3 regions of the Spiroplasma eriocheiris genome follow, and region 3 is predicted to be linked to each of the others. Evidence: riboswitches for the same ligand, from Rfam matches in the RefSeq annotation. Region 3 holds a riboswitch; each other region holds the start of a gene.
The links. Region 3 has a riboswitch for cobalamin ahead of SERIO_RS00775 (anaerobic ribonucleoside triphosphate reductase). Riboswitches for the same ligand answer to the same signal wherever they lie in the genome.
Positions count from the first base shown of each region.

Region 1: it holds a riboswitch for cobalamin, as region 3 does, so the genes downstream of both, nrdF (class 1b ribonucleoside-diphosphate reductase subunit beta) here and SERIO_RS00775 (anaerobic ribonucleoside triphosphate reductase) in region 3, are expected to answer to the same signal.
Region 2: it holds a riboswitch for cobalamin, as region 3 does, so the genes downstream of both, SERIO_RS01995 (hypothetical protein) here and SERIO_RS00775 (anaerobic ribonucleoside triphosphate reductase) in region 3, are expected to answer to the same signal.

Region 1 covers NZ_CP011856.1:856,066-861,205, forward strand. The annotation lists gene nrdE (class 1b ribonucleoside-diphosphate reductase subunit alpha) at 1-508, opposite strand, end outside; gene nrdI (class Ib ribonucleoside-diphosphate reductase assembly flavoprotein NrdI) at 514-969, opposite strand; gene nrdF (class 1b ribonucleoside-diphosphate reductase subunit beta) at 985-2,007, opposite strand; cobalamin riboswitch at 2,355-2,518, opposite strand; gene SERIO_RS03895 (hypothetical protein) at 2,604-3,230, opposite strand; gene SERIO_RS03900 (hypothetical protein) at 3,461-3,784, opposite strand; gene SERIO_RS03905 (hypothetical protein) at 4,063-4,251, opposite strand; gene SERIO_RS03910 (SLC5/6 family protein) at 4,252-5,140, opposite strand, start outside.
Region 2 covers NZ_CP011856.1:423,079-428,218, forward strand. The annotation lists gene SERIO_RS01985 (hypothetical protein) at 1-82, shown strand, start outside; gene SERIO_RS01990 (hypothetical protein) at 140-1,408, shown strand; cobalamin riboswitch at 1,480-1,649, shown strand; gene SERIO_RS01995 (hypothetical protein) at 1,817-2,314, shown strand; gene SERIO_RS02000 (hypothetical protein) at 2,319-3,050, shown strand; gene SERIO_RS02005 (lipoprotein) at 3,063-4,100, shown strand; gene SERIO_RS02010 (hypothetical protein) at 4,159-4,752, shown strand; gene SERIO_RS02015 (hypothetical protein) at 4,928-5,140, shown strand, end outside.
Region 3 covers NZ_CP011856.1:163,458-168,597, forward strand. The annotation lists gene SERIO_RS00755 (hypothetical protein) at 1-386, shown strand, start outside; gene rpsT (30S ribosomal protein S20) at 480-731, opposite strand; gene SERIO_RS00765 (lipoprotein) at 1,002-1,544, shown strand; gene ilvA (threonine ammonia-lyase) at 1,665-2,636, shown strand; cobalamin riboswitch at 2,721-2,891, shown strand; gene SERIO_RS00775 (anaerobic ribonucleoside triphosphate reductase) at 3,066-5,140, shown strand, end outside.

The sequences.
Region 1 (5,140 bases), 670 kb from region 3:
TCCCCGCGTTTAAAAAAGTTGGTGTTGCAGGTTGAAAGCGCCCTAACATCATTTCTTTTAAAATTGCTTGGGCAGCTTTAAAATCACCATCGCCAAAAAATAACGCATTCATTACTACCCGCTCTTCATAAGTTTCTAAATATTGTTGATTATCAAATGTTTTTAAAGCATAGGAGTTAAAAAATTTTAACGCTCCCATAAAACTAGGAAAGTGATGATGATAGTTTTTAGCAAGCGTTGTTAATTTTTCAATTTCTTCTATTTGATATTTATTAATAATTGTTTCATCATAGTATTGTTCTTTTACTAAGTAGGCGATGCGTTCTTTAACATCGCTAAACTTTTTAAGATTTGGTAACACATGGTGGTTTAAATAACTTTCAGCAGCTAACACGTCTAATTGAAAATTATCTTTTCCCCGTTCAAATAGTTTTGATTTTGCATTTAAAGCAATGTATTCTTCATTATCTCCATTATTTGCTAACAGAGAAACTTTATTTGTCTTCATAAATTCTATTCCTTTCAAAAATCACTTAATATTTTTTTGATAGTTTTAACATCTTGGGGAGTTCCTAGTAATTCAAATTGGTATAATAGCGGAACCTGTAATTTTTTGGAAAGAATTGGTCCAGCCACCGCAAAGGTGTCGCCAAAATTAGTATTTCCTGAGGCAATGACCCCACGGCAAAACTGACGATTTTGGTGGTTATTTAAAAATTTAATTACTTGTTTAGGAACTGCTCCTTTATAATCATTGCCTCCACCCCCATATGTGGGACAAATCAAAACATAATCTTTCTCAACTAAGATTTCTTCTGATAAATCATAAGGAATTCGTGTATTTTTAATATTTAGTTTTTGGATAAAGCGGTAAGTATTATTTGATGGTGAGGAAAAATAAACAACATACATTTCACCTGTTGGTTTGGTAACTGATTGATCGGAAACTCTAATAAAATCCTTATGCATAATTATTCCTTGAGTCTAAAATTCTCAATCTTCATCTTCAGTTTCTTCAGTAATCCCCATTACATAAGAAGAACCATTCCCAGAAAAGAAATCATGGTTTTCATCGGCACGGGCTGATAACTGGGTAAAAATCTCGGGGGCAATTCTTGTTTCTTCCTCACTAAAAGGTGATTCATAACCTAAATTTTGTAAAAATTTCCCAGCATTATATAAACTAAAGCGAATCGCATCTTCAGCTAATCCAAATCCTTCATAAAGTTCATGCAAATATTTTTTTTCTAAAATAATTAACTCATTTAGTAAATCAAAAACAAATTGTTTCATTTCTTCCTGTTGCGCGGGTGGTAATTTAGCAACTTTTTGTTGGTATTTATAACCACTATAATAATTATGAATAACTTTGTCTCTTAAAATTAACCGGATAATATCGGAAGTATTTGGGAGCTTACCACGCGCTGATAAATAAAATGGTAAATAAAATCCACCATATAGTAAAAATCCTGGCATTAAAGCAGCGGCGACTTTTGATTTTAGCGGATCATCACCAACATAATATGGAATTAATGCTTGGGCTCGTTCTTGTAAACTTTTTGTATTAATAACTCATTCATGAGCTTCTTCAATTTGCTCACTTGAACATAAAGTTGAAAAAATGGTTCCGTATGATCGCGCATGAACAGCAACCATAAAGGCAAAGTTTGTATAAATAACTTGTTCATGATCGGTCAATGAGTTAGGAATTTGGGCAACATCGCCAACCGTTGCTTGGATTGTATCCAATAATGTTAAACCAGTAAATGTGCGGGTAATTAGTTGTTGCCATTCCGGATTTAAAGTACGTCATGATGTTAAATCATTAGAAACTGGGATTTTTTCTGGTAACCAAAAATTTTGGGTAATTCTGGTTCATACTTCTAAATCTTTATCATCATTAATGACATTTCAGTTAACTGACCGCATTTTCCCCTGAAAATTATTTTGCGCATATTCAAGGGGCGAAAGTGAATTTTGATAATATTTATTTTTTTGTGCTGCCATAATTGCTCCTTTCAAAGATATATTAAAAATATCTATCTAAAATAATTTAGTAATTGCTTAATTAGCGATACTAAAATAAACCCAAAAGTAATCTGGATTTTTATAGTGTTCATCAATATTAATTCCCGTTCAATGCTAATGGGAGTTGTTAATAAATTATGAAGAGTTAACAAAAAACTTGTAATAATCCCTAAAACAACTTTTCCTTGACAACTAAAAAGCATTCACTTCATTAGGGAAAGGAGTACAAATATTTTTAAATTATTTAAAAGTAATCAAAAAAAGCATTCGCAACATTATTAAAGATTACAAAATAATTTTGTTATTTCATTCCCAGGAATAACATAAATTTAGTGAGATAACAGACTGGTTTCCTGGCTTAGCATCATTTTACTAGTTACCCTTCTCAAAGTTTCCTTTAATGGCTATGTAACGTTCATCCGCATCACAGTTGCTGGGACAGCAAGAGAATCTAACTCTTTTCCCAAACATCTATTATTCCAAAGCTATTTAGTTGTAAACATATCTTACTATATTATTTTTAATTTGTAAAATAATAAAAAAAAGAATAATAATTATTCTTTTTTTATCCTTAGTTATAAAGATTTTTCGTTTTCATCAACATTTGATGAAGAAAACTCATATGAGTCAAGGCGAGATATCTTCCCTATTTTAAGTCTTTTTTCTACATTAATTTTTTTCCGTAATAATAATTGCTTTCTTTTTTTAAAGTTTTTTGATTGTGTTACTACTAATTCACCCTCATTAATCTCTTGTTTTCATTTTTCTTGAATTTTGTGAATGGTATTCAAATAATTATCTATTAATTTCTGGTTAAAAACTTGTCCATAATTATTAGCAGTTATAAATCTTAATAATCGGCTTTGAGCATTTAAAACATTTCACAAAAAAATTTCAAATTCCCCAGTATCGCTAAAAATAACATCGGTCATTTTGTGTTCTTTCTTTTGTAACTTTCTATTACTTAAAATTTGTTGTTTAAAATTTTTGAAAAAAGTAGGCCATTTTTCTTTTTTGATATAGCCTCATTCTTGATAACCCATAATTTGAAATTGCTCACTAAAATCGACCATTTCTTTAGTACGAATTTTAAAAGAATTTAAAAATTTAAAATAATGTTGTGCAATATCAATAATAAGAATACGATCATGGAATTTTAAAAGCTCAATTAATTGATTAGTTTCGGTTTTAATTTTATGCAAATAAAATTTTGCATAAAATTCAAGTAACTGAGAATTAGATTTAATTTCATTAAAATTAATTATTGTATCATCTTCAACAATAACATATTTTTCTAAAATTTTTTCAAAAGTTAATTCATTAAGTACGCTAAGAACTTCAAAATATTTTGGTTCTGACTTGCTATTAGTTGCTGAAGAATCATCTTGAGAAGCATTGGTCTCCGAATCTTCAGACCCAATTGCTCGAATTTCTAATTTAACTTTACGCGGATGAATTGTGACGGTAGGAATAATTGCCCCTCGTATTTACTAAACTTAAAAATAAAATTTGTCAATTCAGAAAATAATAATTGTCCTAAGTTTATTTGCAATTGTTGGTATATTGTTAACATTTTTTGTATTTTAGCAGACACTTTTTCTCATGCTCAGTAAGTTCCAAAAGGTTGGCGTTTATGTTTACTTATATCAAGTAATTCATTAAGACCAACTATTTCTGATAAATTTAAAGCAGTAATATCTTCTTCAAAAATACGATTAATTTCATTAATCAAAAGATTAGTTGAAATTGGATTCATAAGTGATCACTCTTTCTAAATAATGTTTAATTTTAATATTTTAAAATAACAATCCTAAAAATAAGATTGTTAAGATTATTAAAATTAGATATAAAAAAATACCAAAAATCTTGTTCACAAGAAATTTGGTATTATATATACTCTAAAATATGAAATTATTAATTTTTATATCTAATCCTTTATTATTATAACACTTTCTTTTAATTCTAGTGTGCTAATTTATAAATCTTATCAATAACTGTCATCGTAAAAATAAGTTTTTTAATTTTTAATAAAAGTTATTTTATGGTTTCTTGTTCTAATTCACTTTCTAAATCAACTTCTAATAAATTATGCTCAGCTAGTTCTTGATCAAGTTCAATTGTGTGTTCAGTTCGTTTTAAATCTTTGTAAATAAAAAAACCAAACAAAATTCCTAAACAAATTAAAATTACTAATAATACTGTTAAAGCTACAATTGTTAACATCTACTCCACCTCGTCTTCTAATTTAGATTGTGCTACTTTGGAAATTTCATTTTGAATAATTGTCTTCTTAATTTTATTTTTAGCATTAAAAATTTCAGGACTATTAGCTAGCGCCGAAATGATTGGCACCAGAATTCCTAACATTAATGCTAAGATCGAAATATATCATGGGTTAGTTGTTGTTGAAATTACAAAATCATAAATTGAAAAGCCAATAATAATGAATAAAACAACCGGAATGACATAATACATCATTAGGCGGTATAATGTTCCTAATTTAATTCAAGAAACTTTATTGTTATATTTAATTAGAACATCTAATTTTTTAGCTTTATGAACAAAGAAGATTACTTGCGCAAATGATACTAAAATTAGATCTAACCCCGCAGCTAGTAATTGGAAGGAATTAATTAACTGGTAAGTATTTTCAAATACTAATGCTAACCCAACCATAATGATTAATGCACATATCCCAAAAATAACTCGCCGCTTTTTAAAATGATACTGGGTTTCAATTGCATCGACAATAACTTCGGTATTTCCAACCGTAGTACTTAACCCTGCAATAAACAAGGCTAAGAAAAAGAGAATTCCTAAGAAGTTGCCAAATCCCACCGCAGTATTTTGGTTAATAATATGAAAAGTTTCTGGAAGCACATTAAAGACAAACACCATTGAATCACTACCAAATTTATTTTTAATTTCTTGTTGGAATAATAAAATATTAGTTTTATCACTTATACTATTATTAACAATTGCCCCCGATGAACCGAAGATAAAAATTAAGTTAGTAACTGATAAAAACAAAATCCCAATTACTAATAAATATGTTTTAGAAGTATTATCTTGGTTGTGCGGAGCAACACCAGCAAAACGCATCATCATTCCC
Region 2 (5,140 bases), 260 kb from region 3:
AGTTGTTGAAGATATTTTTTTAAGAAATACTACACGAACATCAGCAGTTATTGCGGCAAAATCAGCTAGTGGTCATTATTAATATAATTCACAAGTTACTGTTACTTTTTTACCGCAAGTAGTAACTTTAAAAACAGATTTGAGTAGCCAAATTATTGTAGGTGAAGTTAATGATCCATCAATTGAAAAAGATGTTTTAAATAATCTTGGCAAGGAAAATCCTAATTTAAAAATTAATCAAATATTAGTTAAGGACTATAATAAATCAGAAGCTAAAATTGTTGTTAAACCAGATAGTACTGTTTATATTCCTGGTGATTCTTTGATGGTTTATTTTAATACTGGTGGGAAAAAATTATTATCGCAAGATTTAATTGAGCCAAATATTGGTAATATTGTAAATAATAAATCTGAAACTATTAGTAAAGCATTGGTTGCTAAAAATAAAGACCTAAAAATCGAAGAAATTGAGTTGTTGTCAATTACATCTTCAACTGCAAAAGTGACTGCAAAAAAAGACAGTAAAATATATGTTTCTGATAATGTAGAACCAATTGAAATTTATTTTCAAGTATATAATCCTAATATTGGAAAAATAAAAAAACAAACTGCTCATTTTGATATGACTAATTTAGGGGGAGTTTGGACTGATTATACCAAATTAGCTGAATTGAAAGATTCAACGATATTATTAAATTTAGGAAAAAAAATTGTTGAGTTAAATCGAGATGGTTCTTTTAAAAAAGATTTCATTGATGTTCCAGAATCTAACATTACATTTTATAAAATTGTGCAGTTGTTAGATGGTAAAATTTATGTTTTTGCTGGTAATTTTAATAATTTGCTAATTTATTCTTTAGAATTGAGTGGATCAATACCTAAGTTAATTTTGCTTAAAAAATTTAGTGGCCCTGATAAGATTCTTTACTTTTTCCCACTTTCTAATGGGCAGTTTTTAGCTGCTAGTGGTAAATATATTTATATTTTTGATTTTGATTGAACACTTAAAAAAACATATGATTTCTATGAAACCTCTAATGACGGTGGGAAAGTTATTGGATTTTTATTAATTAATAAAAATCCAAATTTTGGGGATTTGATAAAAATTGCTACAGAGAGTAATATTTATTCTTGAGAAATTGGATCAGATAATTTTAAACTTTTATCACAAACCGCTACTCTTGTTCAGACTATTGCGCAATTGGATGATGGCACTATTTTGGCTTTCAATTATGGGAGTCATCAAATTTTACAATTGAATGATGATGGTACAATTAGAATTGTGGTTGCTAACATGTTAGAGAGTTATGCTGCTGGTTTTTTTGAGACTTCTGATCATAAATTATTTTTTTCAGTAGTTAGTGCTGATATAAATCATCTTTATTTATATGAATTAAATAATAAATAGTTTATTTAGATGTAAAAAATAAAATAATGTTTGCAATTTTGACAACTTCTTCATATTATTAAGATAACAACTTAAAAAAGCAAATTTTGGATATTACGGGAATTAGGTGCAAGTCCTAGGCTGTCCCAGCAACTGTAATGCTGATGAACACTATAAAAATCCATTGAGATAAAGATCTTGAGAAGGAATAGTAAGTAAAATGAAGCTAAGCCAGTAGACCGATCTAAAAATTTACAAACCAATTATCAATACGATAATTATTATCCCTGGGGTTTGGATAATTAATTGTTTACTAGTAGTTAAAATGAAGGTTGATTTTCTAACCAAAACCTACTAATTAATAATTATTCAAAACGCTCCAAAAGCGTTTTTTTAGTTGTTAAGAACTCATAATTAAAGGAGAACAATATGAATAAAACTAATAAAAAAAATTGAGTAATGTGGTTAATAATTGCCCTTGCGAGTATTATTTTTAGTGCTTCGGTAATCTTAAACATTACATATTTGCCAAAGTATTTTGCATTAAAAAATCGGGTTGATAATACTTTAAAAATAAAAATTAATGCCTACGATGCGACAAAACCGGTCCATGAAATGTTGTTTAGTTCCAACTATGAATCAACAATGTTAACATTAGGAGATTTAATGCAAAATTATCCTGATAGCTTTGCGGTTATTGCCAGTGGTTCTTTAGGACATTGGCTAGAAGGAGTTAATACTAACAAAGGATGAATTAAAAAAACAGCTCATGATTCTGAATATTGAGCAATTACCAGTCCCACAAATTCAAAATGTAAGGGTAATACTGATCCTAAAAGTAATATTTCTGATATTTGTGGGGTAGGGATTGATGATTTATTCTTGAAAAATAATGATGTTTTTAATTTAATGTTAGTTACACAATAAAATTATGAAAAATTTTTGAGGTAAACTAAAAACAAAATTTTTGTTTCATAAGCGTCCTTATACTATTAAAACTTTAATTCAAATTTGCTTAATTCCAATTTATGCGGCGTTAGTTTTTGCGTTAAAAGAAGCAATGGCTTTTTTACCAAACATTGAACCAGTGACATTATTAATTTTATTTGCTGGAGTTTATTTTCCTTTTTATATGAGTTTTAGTATTAGTCTAATTTTTTGCTTTCTTGATGGTTTATACTGGGGTTTTAATTTAAGTTGGTTTTTACCATACTTAATTATTTGGCCACTTTTAGCGGTTATTGGGCGAGTTTGTCGTCCGGTAATTCTCAAATGATGGTGAACATTTATTATTATTGCTGGTCTTTTTGGGTTATTATTTGGTTTTGTTTTTGCTGTTATTAACTGACTAGTAGTGGTCATCATTGGTAACCAAATTAACGGGGGGCAAAGTTTTGCCTTAATTGCCTGATGATTAAACGGATTATCTTATGATGGTATTCACTGTGCGGGAAATATTATGATGGCCGGGGTTTTATTTTATCCTTTAACCAGACTATGAGTTAACCATCTCCAATATTATTTATTTTATGAAGATGATAAACGCATTATTTCCTATAATATTTTTTCCAAAAAAACCCAAGCAAAATTAGAGACGACTTCATCATTTGAAATGAAACCATTAGAACCATTAAGCGAAAACGAAAAAATACAAGAGAGGTAGTTACATTTAAGAATGAAAAAATTATTAACAATATTTACGAGTCTAACTTTATTAACCACTATTACAACACCATTGGTGGGGTGTTTAAATAATCAAACAAACAATCAACAATATCAAGAACCTGCCTGAGTAAAAACTTTTGCGAAAGTGGTTAGTCAAAACAAAGAAGCAGTCAGAGTAGCATATGAAAATTATTATGTTGATACCAATACCAAATCAATTTGGGATCAGCATGATTATTTAGATATTGCAAAAAATAATAATCTTTTTATTTATTTACAAGCAGCTAATAATTTAACAGAAGCTACGCAGTATTTACAATTAATTGATACTTCTGATATGGGGATGACAACAAAAGGAAAAGAACCAATAATTTTTGATAGTAATTTTGAAAGTAACCAGTTTATTACCCAAGATACTTCGGTAGGTGGAGCTGCATTAATGGCCTACCAAAAATTTGATGATATTTTAAATAGTAGTAAGGCAAAAACAACTTGAGGTGATAAGAACCGTGAAAGTTTTATTAAATTTGGTTCAATGTCAAAATACCAAGGTGACGACCGAGCAACTTGATGAAATTCAAACCACTGAGAAAAATTACTATCAACTGAAAAAAATATCCCAGATTTAAAAAATAACCCAAATGTTTATTCAGAATTAGATTTATATAACCAGTGAGCAGCGGGTAATCCGGGCATGAATGTGCCGCTAAGTGTAGTAGCAAAGGGATTGTTTAAATTACATGCAACAACTCAAAAGCATGTCTATCGTTTGGAAGTTAATTCAAATGAATATTGGATTAATAATAATGGGGAAGTAGTTACTTATTCATTACCTCACTGGGGATTTATGTTTCGAATTTATGATACTCCTAATCAACAAGCATGAACGAAAGATCATTTAGCTTTTTCGTCACCTCAATTGCCAATTATTAATAAAGAAATGTTTAAATATCAAGACATTAAAGATTATTTATTACAATCAGATTATTTATCATTTAATGACCAAGAAACCACAAAATTTAAAGATAATAAAATTATGGCTAGTTAACGTCATATCATAACATTCGGAAAAATATCCGCACGAATGTTTGCAAAGGAGAATTAAGATGAAAAATTTACTAACAATAATGTCAAGTTTAACATTAATTACAACCCCAATAATTTCGCAAGTCGGAAATATCCAAAATGCAACACCGCAGGAGCTATTAACACCGGGGGTTGATAATAATTATCAGATTGATGCTAATTGGGATTTTAGTTCCGCTATCCCTAGCAATAATGAAACCATTACTATTAATGCTTATGTTGACTGATCACAATGAGATCCAGCAAAACCCCAACAAACATTAGCAACAATTACAACTAAAATTGATAAAACCTTATTACAAGATGATAATACTTTAGGTAATCTAATGAATTATTTAAATAATTATTATCCAACAATTACTGCTGGTATCAAAGCACCTTTTAAAATTAATCCGGAGGTAACCCAATATGGGCGAGTTTTAGAAGGAATTTATGATTGGAATAAATCAGTTCAGGATTATTTAACTGGTTGAAAAGAGTCATATTGATCATTAAATAGTCCCACTAATCCATTTTGTGCTGAGCAGCCAAATAATTATTGTACCAGAGGAATTGATGGTTTAGAATTACAGCAAAATGACACATTTGATTTGTATTTTGTAAGATTAGTTTAAATTATATTATATATAGTAAATTATTAATTTATTTTTATTATCACTACCTTATTAACCATAAATATGGTAGTGATAATATTTATCCTAATAATAGAAATATATTTTTATTTTTTGTTATTTTTTAAAAAAATATGTAATAATAAAATTATAAGAAAAATTAAGGAGATATATAATTATGAATAAGTTATTGATTATTTTAGGAACATTAACATTAGGTGGTACCCCAGCGGTGGGGGCTTTAACAGGACAATTAAATTCTGCAAGTTTTACCTCAACAAATAATGTGAAGTTAGTTAATAAGACTAACTTAAATGATATGAAAATTAATCCAACTACTATTGAACTAAATAGTAATGAAGTTGATGATATTACGACTCATGTGTGAACT
Region 3 (5,140 bases):
TTAATGTTGGTGATTCAAGTTTATTTGGTGGAATTCTAACACCCGATTCTGATTTACAGCAAACTTTAAATAATATTATCAATGAAATTAACAATAGTTCTTCGTATAAATTAATTTATGCATTTAGTGTAATCTTTATGATTGCCGGATTAGTTGCTTCCCTTGCTGCCATTGCTTTAATGGTTGTTGTTCCTAAACTTGATCGTAATAAATTAGTTCGAGCTAATGAAGAATACCAGAAAGCAGTTAATGCCGCAATGCGTGGTGAAAAATATACAATGGACCCTTCTTTATTTGATGAAGAATTTAGAGAAGATAACCCGTTTAATCCTTTTGGAAATAAGGATGAAAATAAGAATAATGACCAAGATGATGAAGATAATTAGAATTCTAATTATCTTTTTAAATTAAAATAAAAAATAGTAACTACTTTGATAGTTACTATTTTTTATTAATACCAGTCTAATTATTTCCTAAAATTAATTTACACGGATCATTAATTTACTTTTCATTCTTGCTGCTTTATTAGCATGATAAATCCCTTTAGTTACAGCTTTGTCAATTAATGAAACAGCATTGTTTACTAAATCGTTAGCATTTTCTTGTTTTTCTGCAATTGCTAAATTAGCTTTTTTAATTGCTGTTTTAATTGAAGATTTAAATGATTTATTAGCTAAATTAGCTTTTTCATTTGTTTTGATTCTTTTAACTTGTGATTTGATATTTGCCATTAATATTCATTCCTTTCATTTACTTAGACACAAAGGAATTATAGCAAATAGATATATGTGTGTAAATATAAAAACTTAGTTTTTTAGAGAATTTATAGTTTTTAGATTGATAATTATTTTTCTAAATTATGAAACTTATTGTTTTTTAGTGTTTAGTTAATTAAGATATTAGCAGGGAAAGTTAAAAACTTATTAACTTCATTTATAGCAATTGTAATAACTATATTATTTTATTTCCCTAAAATTTTTAAAAGAAAGGAAAATAAAGAAATGAAAAAGTTATTAGCAATTTTTGGCGCTGTTGGTTTAACAGCAACCGGAGCAATTAACATTGTTGCTTGCCATAAAGAAGAAACGACAACAACGGGGATTACAGAAGAAGCACAAAAAGCTATTAATAGTTATATTACTTTTACTTTTGTTAGTCATTTATTTACTAAAAATAGTGATGGTAGTTATTCATTAGCTCAGAAAGGTCAAGGGACATTATCATTAATACCTGACAATATAATGGATATGAATTCGGCCAAAATTAATGGTGTTGACATACCAATGAGCATCTTATCTGCTACAGGTATAGTATACTTGGGTAATTTTATTACTAGTTTAGGGTTTAATTCCGAAAGTTTGGACCCAATGGGTAATTATGATTTATCCCAAATTACTATTGGAGAGAAAGGAACAAGCACATTTGTTAAAACTGGTGATGATACAAAGTTTACAGCCAATTGAAATGTTAATGTTGACCTAACTAGTGGCGATAAAACAATAAACTTTACTAATTCAGGTAGTTTAGAATTTGAAAAAAACTAAGAATATAATTTCTTAGTTTTTTAAATTATATATTATTTTTAGGATTTCATTGTTTTTTAAATTTAAAGGAATAGAATATATATGAAAACAAAGACACATATACAAGAGAGGTTTTCCCTGATGATTACTATTGATAAAATTAAGGAAGCACGAGATAGAATTAGTGATTATATTAATTCTGATAATATAATTCATGATTTGACACTATCAAAAATGCTTAATGCGGAAATATATTTAAAATTAGAAAATTTACAACGAACAGGAAGTTTCAAAATTAGAGGAAGTTTAAATAAGATTCTTTCTTTGAATGAAGCCGAACGTGCTAAAGGAATTATTGCTGCATCTGCTGGCAATCATGCTCAAGGTGTTGCATTGGCATGTTTATTAACAAATACTAGATGTACTATAGTAATGCCAGAAAATGCACCAAAATCAAAAATTGAGGCAACTAAATTATATGGTGCAGATATTATTTTATCTGGTTCTAATTTTGATGGGGCGTTAAAAACTGCATTAGAAGTTCAAAAATTACAGCAATTAACATTTGTACATGCTTTTGATGATGAAGAGGTAATTAGTGGGCAAGGTACTATTGGATTAGAATTAATTGAACAAGTTAAAGGTTTAGATACAATAATTGTTCCCGTTGGTGGTGGCGGTTTAATTTCAGGTATTGCTATTGCCGCAAAAACATTAAATCCAGAAGTTAAAATTATTGGTGTTGAAGTTGAAAATGTGCCATCTTTAACAAAAGCCTTTGAATTTGGTAAATCAATTGAAGTTGAACCTAGTAAAACAATTGCTGATGGTATTAATGTTCAAAAAATTGGTTTAATTACTTTTGAGATATGTAAACAGTATGTTGATGAAATTGTTACTGTTTCAGAGAAAGAGGTTAAGGAGGCAATTTTGTTCTTATTAGCAAAAGACAAAATTTTAGCAGAAGGTGCTGGCGCTGCAGCTTATGCAGGAGTATTATCTGAAAAAATTAAATTAATTCAAAATACTAATGTAACAATCATTATTTCTGGAGGAAATATTGATTTATCTAAATTAAATGAAATTTTAAATGAAAATATAAACGACGGTTAGGAGTTTATTTTTTTAATTTAAAAATGAAAAATTTTGGTTTATTTATGATATAGTTTAAGTATGAAAGATGTCGATCTTTCAAAAATTAAATAAAATAAATATGGTTTTTAATTAGGGAATTGTGTTAGAAGCACAAGCTGTACCAGCAACTGTAAAACTGACGAACACTGTAATAACCACTGAGAAAATTTCTTGGGAAGGGCAGTAAGTAGGCTGAAGTAAAGCCAGTAGACCTACCATGTTTTTGAACTTTGATTACTTCTGGAATAAAGTAATCCTGTAATTTATTTAATTTTTGTATTTTTACAAAAATGAAAAATAATAAATTATTGAATTTTATTAACAAAGACAACAAAGATAACTAAATATTATTTTTGTTTATTTAAAGTACTTAAATAATAATTAAAACAGAAACGGGGAAAAGCGGGAATGAAATTAAATGACAAAAAGTTTTTATACAACAAAGAAACTGACGGGGGAACTAATTCAACAATAAGTAGTATTATTAGTAATTCGTTTGCTATTTTTACTAAAGAAAATCCTTTAAAATCATATGATATTGATGCCTTAAAAGAAGAAATAATGAAAATTGTTAATGTTGAAAAAAATGATTCAACTTATGAAAATGCTAATATGTCAGCAGATACACCAGCTGGTCAAATGATGAATATGGCTGCAACAACTGCCAAAGAATATGCTTTACGCTTTTTATTAAGTAAGGAATATCGTGATGCTCATCAAAATGGGGATATTCATATTCATGATTTAGACTATTATCCATCAAAAACAACGACATGTGTGCAGTATGATTTAAAAGATATTTTTGCTAATGGTTTTTGAACAAAGAATGGAATGGTTCGCGAACCACAAACTATTCAGTCTTATGCCACACTAGCAGCAATCGTTTTTCAATCACACCAAAATGAACAACATGGTGGTCAAGCAATTCCAGCTTTTGATTATTTTTTAGCGCCGGGTGTTTTGAAATCATTTCGCAAAAATTTAGTCAAACAATTAGAATTTATTTTAAAATTAAATAATTTAAAAAGCCAAACAAATTGACAAGCACTAATTCAAACAAAAATTAACACTATTGATTTGCAACTTAATAAAGAAGCACAACTTGAAATTAGTAAATTATTAAATTTAAATATAAACCAAGTTAAAATTGCTTTTGAGGAGGCATATCTTACAACAGAAAAAGAAACTTTCCAAGCGATGGAAGGGTTTATTCATAATTTAAATACAATGCATTCGCGAGGAGGAAACCAAGTTGTTTTTTCATCAATAAATTATGGAACTGATACTTCTCCCGAAGGAAGAATGGTGATGCGCCAAATATTATTAGCAACTCAAAAAGGACTTGGAAAAAACGAAACCCCAATTTTTCCTATTCAGATCTTTAAAGTTAAAGCAGGAATTTCTTACTCGGAAGAAGATTTTAATTTAGCAATTAATAATTGAAAACAAGCTGAAAAGGGGTTACTAAATTATAAAACTAAAAACTTTGATTTATTGATTCTTGCTTGCCAAACAAATTCAACTCGGTTATTTCCTAATTTTGTTTTTTTAGATACACCATTTAATAAGCATGAAAATTGAAATCCTGCTGATCCAAATAATTATTTAAATGAAGTTGCGACGATGGGTTGTCGGACAAGAACTTTTGAAAATGTTAATGGATATAAAACACCAGTTGGCCGTGGTAATATTTCTTTTACAACTATGAACTTACCGCGTTTAGCCATTGAAGCGGTAAAAGAAGTTAAAGAAGAAAATTTATCATATGATGATTTTTTAAAAAAAGTAAGTGCCTTATTTTTAGAAAAAGTAAGAACAATGAGTATTTTAATTGCTAAACAGTTAAAAGAACGTTTTGATTATCAAAAAACAGCATTATTAAAACAATTTCCTTTTATGGTAAAAAATAATGTATGAAAACATCATAAGGACATTTCAAAAGATGAATATGTCGGAAATATGATTAACCAGGGTAGTTTAACAATTGGCTTTATTGGAGGGCATAATGCCATGAAAATGATCTTTGGAAAAGGCCACGGTGAATCAGATGCAGCATATGATTTATTATACCAAGCAGTATTAACAATGAATGAGATTGCTAATCAATATAAACAAAAATATAATTTGAACTATTCAGTTATTGCCACTCCAGCCGAAGGATTATCGGGGCGTTTTACTAGAATGGATGTTAAAAAATATGGAGTTATCCCGGGTGTTAATGACAGTAATTATTATGTTAATTCATTCCATGTTGATGTTAAACAAGATATTAGTATTTTTGAAAAAATAAAAAAAGAAGCACCATTCCATGCAATCACATTAGGTGGACATATTAGTTATGTTGAATTGGATGGCGCGATGAAATATAACATTCCTGTTATTTTAAAAATAGTTAAATGTATGTTTGATAATAATATTGGTTATGGATCAATTAATCACCCAGTTGATGTTTGCTTAGAATGTCAATTTTCAGGGATTATTCC